DNA from 3 places in the Lysinibacillus sp. FSL R7-0073 genome. Region 1 is predicted to be linked to each of the others. Evidence: riboswitches for the same ligand, from Rfam matches in the RefSeq annotation. Region 1 holds a riboswitch; each other region holds the start of a gene.

Region 1 (4,611 bases):
GTTGTTGTAGGTATTTTTAAATGGATTTGATGATCTGGTGTATATTCCATCGAACCATCTTCCCCTACGACCTCTGCTAACGTCATCATTTGCTGTGATGTGAAGAATTTATTGGCCACTCCAGGGCTCACTGCTAATTCAAAAATTGATTCTATTTTTTGTTGTACAAGCTTTGGAGTAGCCTTTATAGCACTTGTTCCCTTTACCATTGCAAGCGCCGCTGTAGCCATTTCAAGTGCTGTTTTTTTCGGCTTTGGCATAACGGCTATACTGGGTTTATTAATTCTCCCTGCATTAGGGTCTGCCGCAAAGTCATTTCGTGCTGTCCCTGTCTCTTGATTCATCGCCCATGGCTCATTTTCTTCCCGTAAACGTTGATGTGGACGTAACGGCTGTTTTTCCTCGCCAAGTGTATATTTACGTTGGTAGCCACGCGGTGTAATCATTTTATTATCATAGAAAAACGTAGATGAGTTTCCGATAATAACGGTTGTCAGCATACCGATATCATGTTCCAACATTTCTGCCAATGTTGTCATAGTCACTTCCTGACGTTCTCGATAGGCACTTTTTACAAGTCCTACTGGTGTGTCAGGCGAACGATATTCTAAAAGAATTCGTTGTGCTTCGACAATTTGTCTTGTACGGCGACCACTTTTAGGATTGTATAAAGCAATAACAAAATCGGCCATAGCTGCGGCTTCCACACGCTTCGCAATTAAATTCCACGGAGTGAGATGGTCACTTAAACTAATGGTACAAGCATCATGCATGATCGGCGCACCAAGTAAACTAGCACATGAATTGATAGCTGAAATACCTGGGACAATCTCAACTTCAATACCAGTTGCCTCTGTCCAACCTAGCTCAATTAATACTTCATAAACTAATCCCGCCATACCATAAACGCCCGCATCTCCACTCGAAATGACTGAAACTGTACTTCCTGCCTCTGCTTGACGAACGGCCTCCTGTGCACGTGATACTTCTTCTGTCATGCCTGTACTGACAATGGATTTTGCGCTGACTAAATCTTGAATCAGCTCAACATAGGTTTTATAGCCTATGATCATATCACTTTGTTGTAAAGCCTCTACTGCACGTGTCGTAATATGCTTAAAGTCTCCAGGCCCAAAGCCTACTACGAAAATTTTCCCTTTTTGCGCCATGTTTTTACCCCTCTTTCACCTTTTCAATCCCTTTAATGGCTGTCGTTTGCACTGTTCGCTGTAATGTCCCTTCCCGAAGTGTAAAAACATGATCGTTATATAAGGTTTCATGATGCAAATCCTGTACAAGTGTTCTAGCATGCTCCGTTGATGGTACACGATACCAATTCCCCTGGGGGTAAGCAATAACAACACAAGCATCTTTGCACCGTCCATTACAGCGCGTTCTAGTCGTATGTATTTCTTTATCTAGTGCGTTTCGCTGTATTTCATCTCGTATAGCTTGGGTAATTTCCTCCCCATCCTTGTTCATACAGCTACTGCCATTGCAAATAAAGAGATGTGTTTTCATCCCCTCTAAATTCCACGTTGTCATCTTATGTCTCCCCTCATTTGCTTTTGGAAAAAAGAAAAAACCTTTACTCTCCCGAAGAGTAAAGGTTTGTAGAAGCCAAATAAAAACGAATAGATTGAAAGAAAGATCCTCGCTTTTGCTTCAACTTCTCCCTCCGAAAAGTTTGCATGCACAATCTGATAAGCAGGTTTCCTGACTTAAGCTTCATTTTACTGTCGCACCTTCCCTAGTTTGCACAGGTGGCATTGCGATTTCATCAGCTATTACAGTAGCGGGGGCTGTATTGGACTTTCACCAATTTCCCTATTACCTCGAGTTCTTCGAGCACTTATCGACGTTTTATATGAAATTTTTAATCGTATATATAATAGAAAACTGTCTTAATCATATCTTATTATTTTAAAATTTCAATATTTCTTTAAAAAATCATGACAAATTTATCAATTTCACAGGAGGGTTAGAAGCTATTTAAAAATTGACTTTGCTTCCTTTAATCCTAAAAACACTAGTTATCAGAATTTTCTACATTGATATTCTATTTTAAATTTTTTATAAAAAAAGTATAGCATATTTATGGAAATTCGTGATACACTTTGTCGTGAAATCTCACAACTTACTATTTTTCGGTGTAAAATGCTCGTCATTTTGCTTAAAAGGGAAGCCGGTTTAAGTCCGGCGCGGTCCCGCCACTGTAATAGGGAGCTTTATAGAAAATGTCACTGTCCAATGGATGGGAAGACCTATAAAGTGTTGAACTAGAGCCAGGAGACCTGCCGAAAATATGTGATCGTTTCAACCTACGAGGATAGGTGTGCGGCTTAGCAGATGAGAATGTTATTTGCTTTTTTAGCTATGCACTTTTCCAACAACGGAGAAGTGCTTTTTTTATTACGCACGCTACATTCTAAAAATCTATTTACAGTTTGGAGGAAGAAAATTGAAGCTGTCTTGGTGGAAACTTAGTTACTTTTTATTAGCTTTTTTAATGGTGCCAAAGCGTGCCTTCGCCATGCATATCATGGAAGGTTTTTTACCAATCGAATGGGCTATTTTTTGGTGGGTAATCTCCATCCCATTTATTATTTTAGGATTGCGCTCTATTCGTAAAACAATTGAAGAAAACCCTGAAACAAAAATGATTCTGGGGCTGTCCGGTGCGTTCGCCTTTGTCCTATCAGCCTTAAAAATCCCCTCAGTTACAGGGAGTTGCTCACATCCAACAGGAGTAGGTCTCGGAACAGTCTTATTTGGACCGTTAGCGATGAGTGTCATCGGGACAATTGTTTTATTATTTCAATCTTTACTTTTAGCACATGGTGGGATTACAACATTAGGGGCTAATGCATTTTCGATGGCTATTGTAGGCCCGTTTATCGCCTACTTTGTATTGAAAGGGGCGCAAAAAATGGGGTTATCGTTTTCATTAGCTGTTTTCTTTGCGGCTATGCTTGGAGATTTAGGTACATATGTGGTGACTTCCATTCAATTAGCACTTGCCTTCCCATCTGAAGTTGGAGGCTTTATGGCTTCCTTTACAAAGTTCGCAAGTATTTTTGCCTTAACACAAATCCCATTAGCTGTGAGTGAAGGGATATTAACAGTTATTGTCATGAACTTCTTAAAAAAATATAATATTAGCGAATTAAAATCTTTACGTGTTTTCTCTACAAAGGAGGCGCACTAACATGAAACGAAATTTATTACTATTAGCAATAGTGGTGCTATTGGCCATTATTCCGCTCTTCGTCCAAAAGGGAGCAGAATTTGGTGGAGCAGACGGTGAAGCAGAAGCTGCCATTGGTGAGATCAATGCAGAATATGAGCCATGGTTTGATAGTTTGTGGGAACCACCTAGTGGTGAAATTGAAAGCTTATTATTCGTGCTACAAGCAGCTATTGGTGCTGGTTTTATCGGCTATTTTATTGGCTATATGCGTGGCAAGCATAAAGAAGGTTAAGGAATATGTTATTCATTGATAAGTATGCGTATCTCAATAAGTTAGCGTTCGTTCATCCGCTAGAAAAAATGATATTTTCATTAGGACTGCTTTTATTCACGCTTATTATGAGAGATGAGCGACTTTCACTCATTACATTTTTTGTAATGAGTGCTTTTATCATTTGGGGCGCAAAAATTCCAATAAAATACTATGCGAAGCTATTATTACTACCAGGCTTTTTCTTGTTCACAAGTCTCCTATCCATCCTACTTTCGATAGCGCCAGCAACGCATATATTACCAGCACATATTGGGGCATTTACGTATATGAACTTGACAATTTTTATTGGGAGAGCCAGTATTGCTACCGCGCAGCAGCTATTCTTTATCGTACTTGGCAGTATAAGTTGCTTATATTTTTTAATTTTAACGACATCTGTACAAGGGATTTGTTATGTGCTAAGACAATGGAGGCTCCCTCCTTTATTAGTTGAGCTAGTAGAACTCACCTATCGTTTTATTTTTATTTTTTTAGAAAGCATGCAAAAAATACATTTAGCCCAGCAAGCCCGCCTTGGCTACCATTCACCCATGCAATGGTTACGTTCAATGTCTATGCTGATTGCAGCGTTGTTTATTGAAATGTTTCAGCGCAGTCGAGAGCTTAATATTGCCATGCAGGCGCGTGGTGGTGAAACTGTTTATTGGCATCAAACAGGCACCTATAGCAAAAAAAACTGGCTAGGCATAACGGTTATTTTTATATTCCTCATCGTATACGGAGGGTACTTCTCATGACAGCATTTTATTTCAAACTTAACAACTTGTCATATGCCTATGCAGATGGAACGAAGGCTTTGACAGATATTACATTAAACATTCCAAAAGGGAAAAAAATAGCTATACTTGGTCATAACGGAGCAGGAAAATCCACTTTATTTCAACATTTTAATGGAATTTTGAAGCCAACAGCCGGAACTATTTCATTTGATGGGGACGAACTTCAATATAATAGAAAGGCATTAAAGGCTCTTCGCCAACAGGTGGGGATCGTCTTTCAAGATGCTGACAATCAGCTTTTTTCAGGAACCGTTAAGCAAGATATAGCCTATGGTCCAATGAACCTAGGATGGTCTACGGAAAAAATT
Region 2 (4,611 bases), 1.3 Mb from region 1:
AAAAGAATTTTCCATGATGTCCTTATTTCTAGATTATCAAAATAAAGTGTTTTCAAGAGAACATCTTATTAACACAGTTTGGGGATATCATGTAACCATTGAGGATCGTACTATCGATTCCCATGTCCGTAATTTACGTGAAAAATTAAGAAAAAGCGGTTTTCCTGCTGATGATTACTTGCAAACCGTTTGGGGAATAGGCTATAAATGGCATAAGTTTGCGGATCGAAAGCCTTTAGAACATAAAAACTAGAAAACAACCTCTGCCAAATATACTGGGAGAGGTTGTTCGGATTATTGCGCTGTTAACTCATCTTCTATTACCCATTTATGATTTTTCACTGCTTCACCATTTGTGGTAGAGATGTAATCAACCATATAAACAGTGGTTGGTACAGCTTCTTCAATACGGACGGTTGCGTTTTTCATGCCTTCCATATGAGTAGCAGTCGTTTTTACCTCTGTACCAGGGGACAGTGGCGCTTCTCCTACATCAATTAATTCTTCATGGATAATCCATTTATGATTCTCTACACGTTCGCTACCTGATGTTGGATCATAAGAAATTATATAGGCTGTAGTTTTATATGCACCAACAATCGTCGCTTCGGCACCCTTCATCCCTTCCATATGCTCGTCTGTAATCAAAGCGGTACTCCCGACCGGAAATGCTGGATCTTCAGCTTTTCTTAATGTAGCTGGTACTTCCGCTGAGCTAGAATGGTTCATTGTGGAGTGATCCATTTCTGTTTGCTGCTCAGTCTCAGGAGTATTTTCTGAAGTTGATGAAGGCTCTGTTTTATCTTCAGAACAAGCTGATAAAGTAAGTAAAGCAACTGCTGATAATAGTCCACCTGACCATCTTCGTTTGAATGTCATATGAGATCCTCCTTTCTATTTGCCCTTACTGTAACAAACAAATATGCAGAAATGATGGACATTAACTTTTACAAAAAACTTCTTTAGTCTATTGACTAAAGAAGTTGATGGAAGCGTTATTGAATGGGCATGATATTCAATGTTTTTTGTAATCGGTACGCTAAAATACCAGCGAAAATAGCTAAAATAATATCTTTTGGAAGTGGGGGGATCATCCAAAGCCAAGCTAATCTATAGGAAAAATCCTCTGGCGCACTGGCCCATAGTTTGTACGCAATAAACATCCAGTTTGTACCTACTAAATAATTGATAGCAGTTGCAATGAATGCGGCTAGAATATAGCTTTTCTTCGTACCACTTCGCTCTACCATTAATCCAGCAACAAATGCTGCTAAAATAAAGGTGATAATGAATCCAAATGTGGGACTTAATAGTTGACTGAACCCTCCACCAAAGCGAGCAAAGACAGGTGCTCCTGCTAATCCAATACACATATAGACTGTGCAGGCAAGCGCCCCCTTCCTACTACCTAAAATAAGTCCTGCTAAAATGGCAAAAAAGGTTTGTAGAGTAATCGGCACTCCTCCTACTATCATAAAGGGCACAAAGGAAGTTATATTGGCACCGATCATCATGAGGGTAGAAAATAATCCAATATATGCAATATCTACAGTCTTTAATTTTTGATGACTTTGTTCTGTTACTGTTGACATGATTTCACCTCTAATTTCAAAGTACTTATCGTTAGTGTAAAAAACTAAATTATTTGTGTCAACTTTATTTTAGTTTTAGGTTAACTAAAGTGTGCTGGAAATTCCTTGTAGACTAACTATCTATAAAAATGTATGATAGAATCGTCATAATTTTATAACTTTACATACTATTGGTGTGACATTTTAAACAATGTCGCTTAAAAGGGAAGTCGGTGGAAGTCCGACGCTGTCCCGCAACTGTAACGAGGAGTCCTATTATGTTTATTTGCCACTGTTAAAAATGGGAAGGCTATTTATAGGATGATGAAACGAAGCCAGGAGACCTGCCAATAAGTAATACCTGTAATGCCCACGAGGATGCAAGCAATTACGGACAATAGCTGGATTTTCTGACTTTGTTTATTCGAGGGTATTTTTGTGCGTTTTTTTGCATGAAATGCCCTTTTTTTATTGAGTGCCAACTGAAGTAAGATCATCTGACCTAAATTATGCAAAAGTATAATTAATTGCTTCATTCATCATCTTAGTAGGAGTTTAATGAATGAATAAAAAATTTATGTTATTTTCTTTAGTGCTTCTTTTAGTATTAATTGTATCTATGACATTTGCTGTAATGGTTGGATCTGTTTCTGTGACGCCATTATATGTATGGAAAGTAATTCTGTCGAAATTACCCTTTATACAACACACGATAGAGCAAGATTGGAGTCGCTCACAGGAAATTATTATTTGGCAAATAAGAGTACCCCGTGTCATCCTTGCGGCTATTGTAGGAGCGGGTTTAGCCATTGCAGGGGCAGCGATTCAGGCACTTGTAAGAAATTCCATTGCAGACCCATATATTTTAGGAATTTCTTCGGGAGCAGCCGTTGGAGCAACTTCTGTAATTATTTTAGGTGCTTTTTCATTTTTAGGTATTTACGCACTCTCTGTGTCAGCCTTTATAGGGTCTTTGCTCGCGATTGGGTTAGTGTTTTTCTTATCGCGCGTAGGTGGCAGGGTCTCGATTTTCCGCTTGTTATTGGCAGGGATGGCAGTTTCCTTTATATTAACAGCCATTTCTAATTTTATATTAATGATGTCAAAGCAAGAGGGGGCTTTAAAGGCGGTTATGTTTTGGATGCTAGGTAGCTTAGCGGGAGCAAAATGGAATAATATTATTATTCCGGCCGCCATCTTTTTCATTGTGTTCGGGCTTTTATGGCTATTCTATCGAAATTTAAATTTGCTATTACTGGGGGAAGAGGCTGCTGTAACATTAGGAGTCAATCTTCAACAATTTCGCATACAGCTCATTTTACTTGTCTCACTTTTAACGGGGGTACTTGTAGCAGTTAGCGGTTCTATCGGATTTGTGGGATTAATCATTCCGCATATAGTACGGTTAATTGTCGGCTCTAACTATAAATATGTAATACCGATCAGTGCTTTATTAGGAGGGATCTTCTTAGTTTGGGCAGATGCATTAGCTCGAATTATTATTGCTCCACAGGAAATGCCGATCGGTATTATTACAGCTTTCTGTGGGGGACCGTTTTTCATTTGGTTACTCCGTCGTAACAATTATTCTTTCGGTGAAGGAGATTAACTTCCATGACATTAGAAGCAAAACAAGTATCATTCTCCATTTACGATCAACGCATACTTCACGAGGTGAGTGTAAAAATAAGGGAAAAGCAATTTGTCGGGTTAATCGGCCCTAATGGTAGTGGGAAGTCGACTTTGCTTAAAAATATGTATCGACTTCTAAAACCTGAAAGTGGGACAGTTTTGTTAAATGAACAAGATATTTTAAAGCAGTCTAGTAAAGCTATTGCTAAAAATTTAGCCGTTGTTAGTCAAGAAACACCTGTATTATTTGATTTTACTGTTAACGATTTAGTCAGTATGGGAAGGACTCCACATAAAAAGCTATTAGAGCTTGATCAGGAACAAGATTTTCAAATTGTTAAAGATGCATTGAAGCAAACAGGTTTACTGCATCTAGCGAAACGAAGCTTTAGCTCACTTTCTGGTGGGGAAAAGAAGCGTGTCATGGTGGCAAGAGCACTCGCTCAGCAAGCACAGGTACTTATATTAGATGAACCAACAAATCATTTAGATATTCAACATCAACTTCAGCTGATGGACTTAATTCAAACTTTACATCTAACAGTAGTAGCCGCTCTACACGACTTGAATATCGCCGCCATGTACTGTGACCAAATTTATGTTTTACAGCGCGGACGCATTGTTTGCCATGGTACACCAGAAGAAGTACTTACACCATCATTGCTGCGAGAAGTATTTGGAGTATTTGCAGATATTCAAACACATTCACTGACAGGTAAACCGTATCTTACATATGTCCCTGAACAATTCGCAAGAGGGGTCCACCCTATTTAGTTTGCCTCGATCATTCAACTTCATCTAATAAAAAAGGGCGCCACTTCATTTAAGAGGGCGCCCTTTGTCATCTACTATTAAGATACTGCTTTTAAACCTGCAACTCCAATGATAATCGCAATAATACTGATGATTCGTGCGAGGTTTTTAGATTCCCCGAAGAATATAATATTGACAAGCACGGCACCTACAGTCCCAATACCAACCCAAACAACATAGGCGATGCTTAGCTGTAAATAGTCGAAGGAAGCATATAAAAGTGCAAAAGATAAACCAAAGCCTCCGACGTATAATAATAAATTTCGTACGGTTTTATGTTGACTATAAAAGCGTAAACCAATGACACCGACTATTTCCGCCAATGCTGCTAATAGAACGAATAACCAGCCCATTATGCATCCACTCCTTTTGTTGTACTAGGATTCTTCGATGGATTATCCGCCAATTTTAGGCCAATAACGCCCAACACTAAAATAACCATAAATATCCCCTTAATCGCATTAAAGTCACCATTGAAAATAAAGATATCCATTAATGTCGTTCCGATTGCACCTGCTCCAGCGAAAATTGCGTAGACAGTACCCGTAGGAAGTTTTTCACAAGCCTTCGATAAGAAGTGAAAATCAACAGCGAT
Region 3 (4,611 bases), 2.4 Mb from region 1:
ATGACAAATGGGATAATCATTTGAACATACGGCCAGCCACGCATAGAAACAGAACCGAGTAGCCAGCCGATTACTTGGCGCAGTTCCTCTCCCGATAAAGCAATCATTAACGAGATTAACGACCCTAAAAATGAACTAAAGATAACACCTGTTAAAATCAGTGTTTCCATCTTTAAAGAACGGTCCACTACTCTAGCAAAGCTCATCACTATCACCATTGTAATGATCGCGCCTATCATGCTAAAGGTAGGTAAGGCATACAAGCCTACAACAGGTATAGAAATACTAAAAAAGATTGTCATGACTGCGCCGACAGAAGCACCAGATGAAATACCTAATGTATATGGATCTGCTAATGGATTTTTGAGCAAGCCTTGGAAAGCCGCTCCCGCAATGGCGAGAGAAGCTCCTACTAGCCCCGCTAAAAGCACACGGGGAAGGCGAATTTTCCAAAAGATATTGGCAGCTGTTTCATCAACTGACTGATTCCACAGCACTTCTATCGGAATATGAACAGAGCCTATAGCGACGCCACACCAGATGCTAATGATAAGAAGCGTACATGTTAATACATAGGCTGTTGCTACTTTTTTCACTTAAATACCTCAGGGTAGATAGCTTTTGCTAATTCCTCAAGGCCATCCGCTAAACGTGGTCCCTGACGGCTTGTTATGCTTTCATCTACTTGCACAATAGCATTATTTTTCACTGCATTTATTGTATCGAAACCAGCACGCTTCGGTATTTTTGTTAAAATATCAGGTACATAACTATATGTCACCACGATGACATCTGGATTTTTTGTGATAATTTGTTCTGCACCAATTTCATACCAATTATCACCGTCTGCTGCTACATTTTTTGCATGGATCATCTCCAGCATTGCGTTCATAAATGTGCCTTGTCCAGCTGTATAAATATTAGGTTCATCAGAGGCTTCTACAAAAACGTTCTTAGGTTCAACGTCTTTCACTTTCGCCTGTACCTCTTCCACTTTCGCTTTCATGTCAGCAATGATTTTTTCAGCTTCTGGTAATTTCCCTGTGGCACGCCCAAGCTGTTCAATCGTTGTATAGGTTTCATTAAAATCTTGGGCATTTTTTACAACAAATACTTTCACGCCCGCCGATTCAAGCTGTGCTATGGCTGATTCCGAAAGAGACATGCTAGATTCATGTGCAAAAACGATATCTGGCTTTAAGGCAATAATTTGTTCAATATTGTACTCCATGCCACCAACCTTATCCTTTTCAGCTACCTCTGGTGGATAATCGTCGTTGTCTGTAACCCCTACTATTTCATCCTTTAAACCTAGGCCAAACAATATTTCTGTATTACTTGGAATAAGTGACACTATTTTCTCAGGAGGAGCCTCTAGTGTAATATCCTTCCCAATAGCATCCGTTATAGTCATAGGGAATGTTGCTTCTTCCGCCTTAGATGTTTCTTGTTGTGTTTGCTCCTCTGTAGTTGTGGAATTGTCTTTTTTTGCCTCTTGTCCACAAGCTGCTAGCAACCCTATCGTTAAAAATGCCGATACCCCTATTTTCCAAAATTTCTTCATGTGAATCCTCCTTCGTTGATTTGTGCGCTCCTGTATTAGAAGTATTCTTCATCAAAATAAGACCCCTCATCTTCGAATGATGAGGGGTCAAAATCGCACCAAAAAACTGATACAAAATCCACCATCCTATCCTCGTAGGCTGTCATGTCTATGCTATAAAGGCAGGTCTCCTGGCTTGTGCTCATTACATTTTTTCAAGCCTTCCCGAAAGCTTCAGTGGCATCATTTGAAAAAACTCACACTTACAGTGGCGGGACCGCATCGGAGTTACACCGATTTCCCTTTTCACTTTACATAAGTAAAGAACCTTTATAATATTCAGTTGATTTTATTATACATGAAATTAAAAAAAGTCGCCTCTATATCAAGGCGACTCCAAAGGTTGTTAGACAATTTCAGCAAAATACTGTACGGTTTTCATCGGAGCACCAATTGTTCGTAATGACCAAGTCTGCTCTAAATAAACATCTGCTAGTTTTTCATATTTCCCACCAAATTTTTGTGCCCACTCAACTGCTATGATACTTTCATATAATTGAGCCATTTTTTTGGCAATATCCTTTGCTTCAAACGTTTTTGTTGCTTCATCGAGCGCACTAAAAACTTGTAAGGTTGCCGATAGTTTAGTTAATTGCTCTTGAACGATTTTCACTAATGAATGGTCTGTTAATACTTCTAATCGCTCGCTCATCTCTTGAACAAACAATTCATGTGCCCTGTATTTATCCACTAAGCGAATAAGCTCCAAAGCTAGTATATTAGCCGTACCCTCCCATACCGTCAACACTTGCGCATCTCTCAGTAAGCGTGGTGTTACAAAGTCCTCAATATAGCCATTCCCGCCATGTAGCTCAATTGCTTCACTTGCATAATGGACCGCCTGCTCTGCCGTTTCCTTTTTCATAATGGCAATATATAAACGGTTCATGATGATGTCTTGTTCTGTTCCCTGACCACTTGTCACTTTATCGTATAATTGAATAAGATCAAAAATCGTGGCTACTTCTACGTGCAGCTTAGCGGCATATTTACCCAATGTATCCTGGATCATAGGATACTGTGTTAAAGGTTTACCAAAGGCATATCGATTTGACACATAGTGCTTCGCCTCTAAGAAGCCACGGCGCATAATACCAATGGATGCCACAGCATTACAAATTCTTGATAAATTAAGCGCCTCCAGCATATAATAAATCCCTTTATTTTGATCACCAACTACATAAGCAAGTGCTCCATCAAACTCAACCTCAGCAGATGGAACGGCTTTCACACCTAATTTATCCTTTAGTCGTCGAATACGAAGATGGTTAGCCGATCCATCTTCATTACGCCAAGGAACTGCAAATAGAGTTAATCCTTTAGAGCCTGCTTGTGCACCCTCTATTCGTGCCAATACCATTGCAACCCCACACATCCCTGCATTGGAGGCAAAATACTTTTCACCATAGAGGCGGTATTCATTCCCCACAAGTTTTGCTTCTACTACATTCGCACCAACATCCGAGCCTCCTTGTCGCTCTGTTAAAAAAGTGGCTCCCTCATATAGCTCCATATCGCCTGTTGCACAAACATGCGGTAAGAAGCGCTGCTTAACTTCTTCCTCTGCATAATGGTCTAATAAATAGGCAGTGGCCATCGTTAACGTCACAGGGCAATAAAAACCGGGCTCCGCATGTGACAGTAAATAACCTTGTGCAAAACTATAGACATAATTCCCTTTGTGACCTAGTTGGGGAATATCTTTATGTACATAGCCAACAATCCCCGTATTATATGTCTCCTCGATTGTTTTTTTGTAGCCGTCATTGACCCATACCTCTGAAACCTCTTCGCCATAGGCATTATACCTTTGAAGGCGAGGCTCTCCTTGTCGATCAGTATGTTTCGCTCTCACGTCTATAGCACCCGCACATAGCTCACCAAAGTCCATCAATTCCCGATGCGCATAAGATAAAAATTCTTTATCCAGCATCATTTCCAACACTTTTTGAAGCGTATCATCATCTGTAAAGAAATTGCTTGTGCCTGCTATTTCCTGTTGTAAAACTTTCATGCTATCTCACCTCTTGTCCTTTCAAAGATTGTTTTAAAATTTTGCCCGAAGCATTCCTTGGTAGCGCTTCCACTTTTTCAAAAATACGCGGTATTTTATACTTAGCAAGCTGCCCCTCTAAATGATCTTTTAGAGCCTCTTCATTAATATCCTGTTTAGCGGAATAAACAGCCTTCACTGTCTCTCCCCATTGTGGATGTGGAACACCAACCACTGCCGCTTCAAATATCCCCTCAAAGCTTAAAAGGCAATCTTCAATTTCTTTCGGATAAATATTGACTCCACCCGAAATAATCACATCTTTTTTTCGATCAACAATCCAAATAAAACCGTCTTCATCCTTACGAGCTAGATCTCCTGTTTTTAACCAACCGTCTATAAAGGCCGCATTGGTTGCCGCTTCATCTCTGTAGTAGCCAAGCATATTACCCTCACCAAATAAAACGATTTCCCCTACTTCTCCTGCTGGTACATCTTCGCCACTGTCGTTAACAATACGTATCTCTGTACCTAAAGGTGCTCGCTGTCCAATACTCCCAGCCTTTCCTTCATGCTCCTTGCCAAATAGCAATGATCCACTTGGTCCCGCCTCTGTTAATCCATATACGCATGTTAAATTAGTTGTGCGGAATGCCTGTTGAATAAAACGAACTTCGTTTTCGGATAAAGGTGCACCTCCATATACCCACCATTTCATGGAGGACAAATCAGCAGATTGCAATCTTGGCATCTGAGCTGTTAATAAATAAGCAACAGGTGCGCCAAAGAAATGCGTCGTTTTTTCCTGTTCAACGGAATCAATTAATAAGTCTGGTGTAAAAGTTGGCGTTAACACATTTGTAGAGCCTACAAATACACCTGCCATTAAAAATAAATGCAATGGAGCCGAATGAGTTAATGGCATCATTAGCAATATACGGCTTTCAGGCTTGACCTCCATTTCAACTGCAATCATTTGCGCAACTGTTAAAATATTACGATAGCTAAACAATAC

The links. A riboswitch is a leader RNA that binds a small molecule or an ion and turns the genes downstream of it on or off. The one in region 1 is predicted to bind cobalamin.
Region 2: it holds a riboswitch for cobalamin, as region 1 does, so the genes downstream of both, MKY88_RS21195 (FecCD family ABC transporter permease) here and MKY88_RS14735 (energy-coupling factor ABC transporter permease) in region 1, are expected to answer to the same signal.
Region 3: it holds a riboswitch for cobalamin, as region 1 does, so the genes downstream of both, MKY88_RS02750 (ABC transporter substrate-binding protein) here and MKY88_RS14735 (energy-coupling factor ABC transporter permease) in region 1, are expected to answer to the same signal.

Annotation. Positions count from the first base shown of each region.
Region 1 covers NZ_JBBPAS010000001.1:2,958,450-2,963,060, forward strand. Annotated here, with positions in the region: gene cobJ (precorrin-3B C(17)-methyltransferase) at 1-1,169, opposite strand, end outside; gene MKY88_RS14730 ((2Fe-2S) ferredoxin domain-containing protein) at 1,174-1,545, opposite strand; cobalamin riboswitch at 1,690-1,871, opposite strand; cobalamin riboswitch at 2,132-2,316, shown strand; gene MKY88_RS14735 (energy-coupling factor ABC transporter permease) at 2,462-3,208, shown strand; gene MKY88_RS14740 (energy-coupling factor ABC transporter substrate-binding protein) at 3,210-3,482, shown strand; gene cbiQ (cobalt ECF transporter T component CbiQ) at 3,488-4,261, shown strand; gene MKY88_RS14750 (energy-coupling factor ABC transporter ATP-binding protein) at 4,258-4,611, shown strand, end outside.
Region 2 covers NZ_JBBPAS010000001.1:4,214,201-4,218,811, reverse strand. Annotated here, with positions in the region: gene MKY88_RS21210 (response regulator transcription factor) at 1-253, shown strand, start outside; gene MKY88_RS21205 (YdhK family protein) at 295-879, opposite strand; gene MKY88_RS21200 (biotin transporter BioY) at 996-1,592, opposite strand; cobalamin riboswitch at 1,747-1,937, shown strand; gene MKY88_RS21195 (FecCD family ABC transporter permease) at 2,134-3,180, shown strand; gene MKY88_RS21190 (ABC transporter ATP-binding protein) at 3,186-3,977, shown strand; gene MKY88_RS21185 (DMT family transporter) at 4,055-4,369, opposite strand; gene MKY88_RS21180 (DMT family transporter) at 4,369-4,611, opposite strand, start outside.
Region 3 covers NZ_JBBPAS010000001.1:562,776-567,386, reverse strand. Annotated here, with positions in the region: gene MKY88_RS02755 (FecCD family ABC transporter permease) at 1-596, opposite strand, end outside; gene MKY88_RS02750 (ABC transporter substrate-binding protein) at 593-1,564, opposite strand; cobalamin riboswitch at 1,708-1,890, opposite strand; gene MKY88_RS02745 (acyl-CoA dehydrogenase family protein) at 1,950-3,617, opposite strand; gene MKY88_RS02740 (class I adenylate-forming enzyme family protein) at 3,619-4,611, opposite strand, start outside.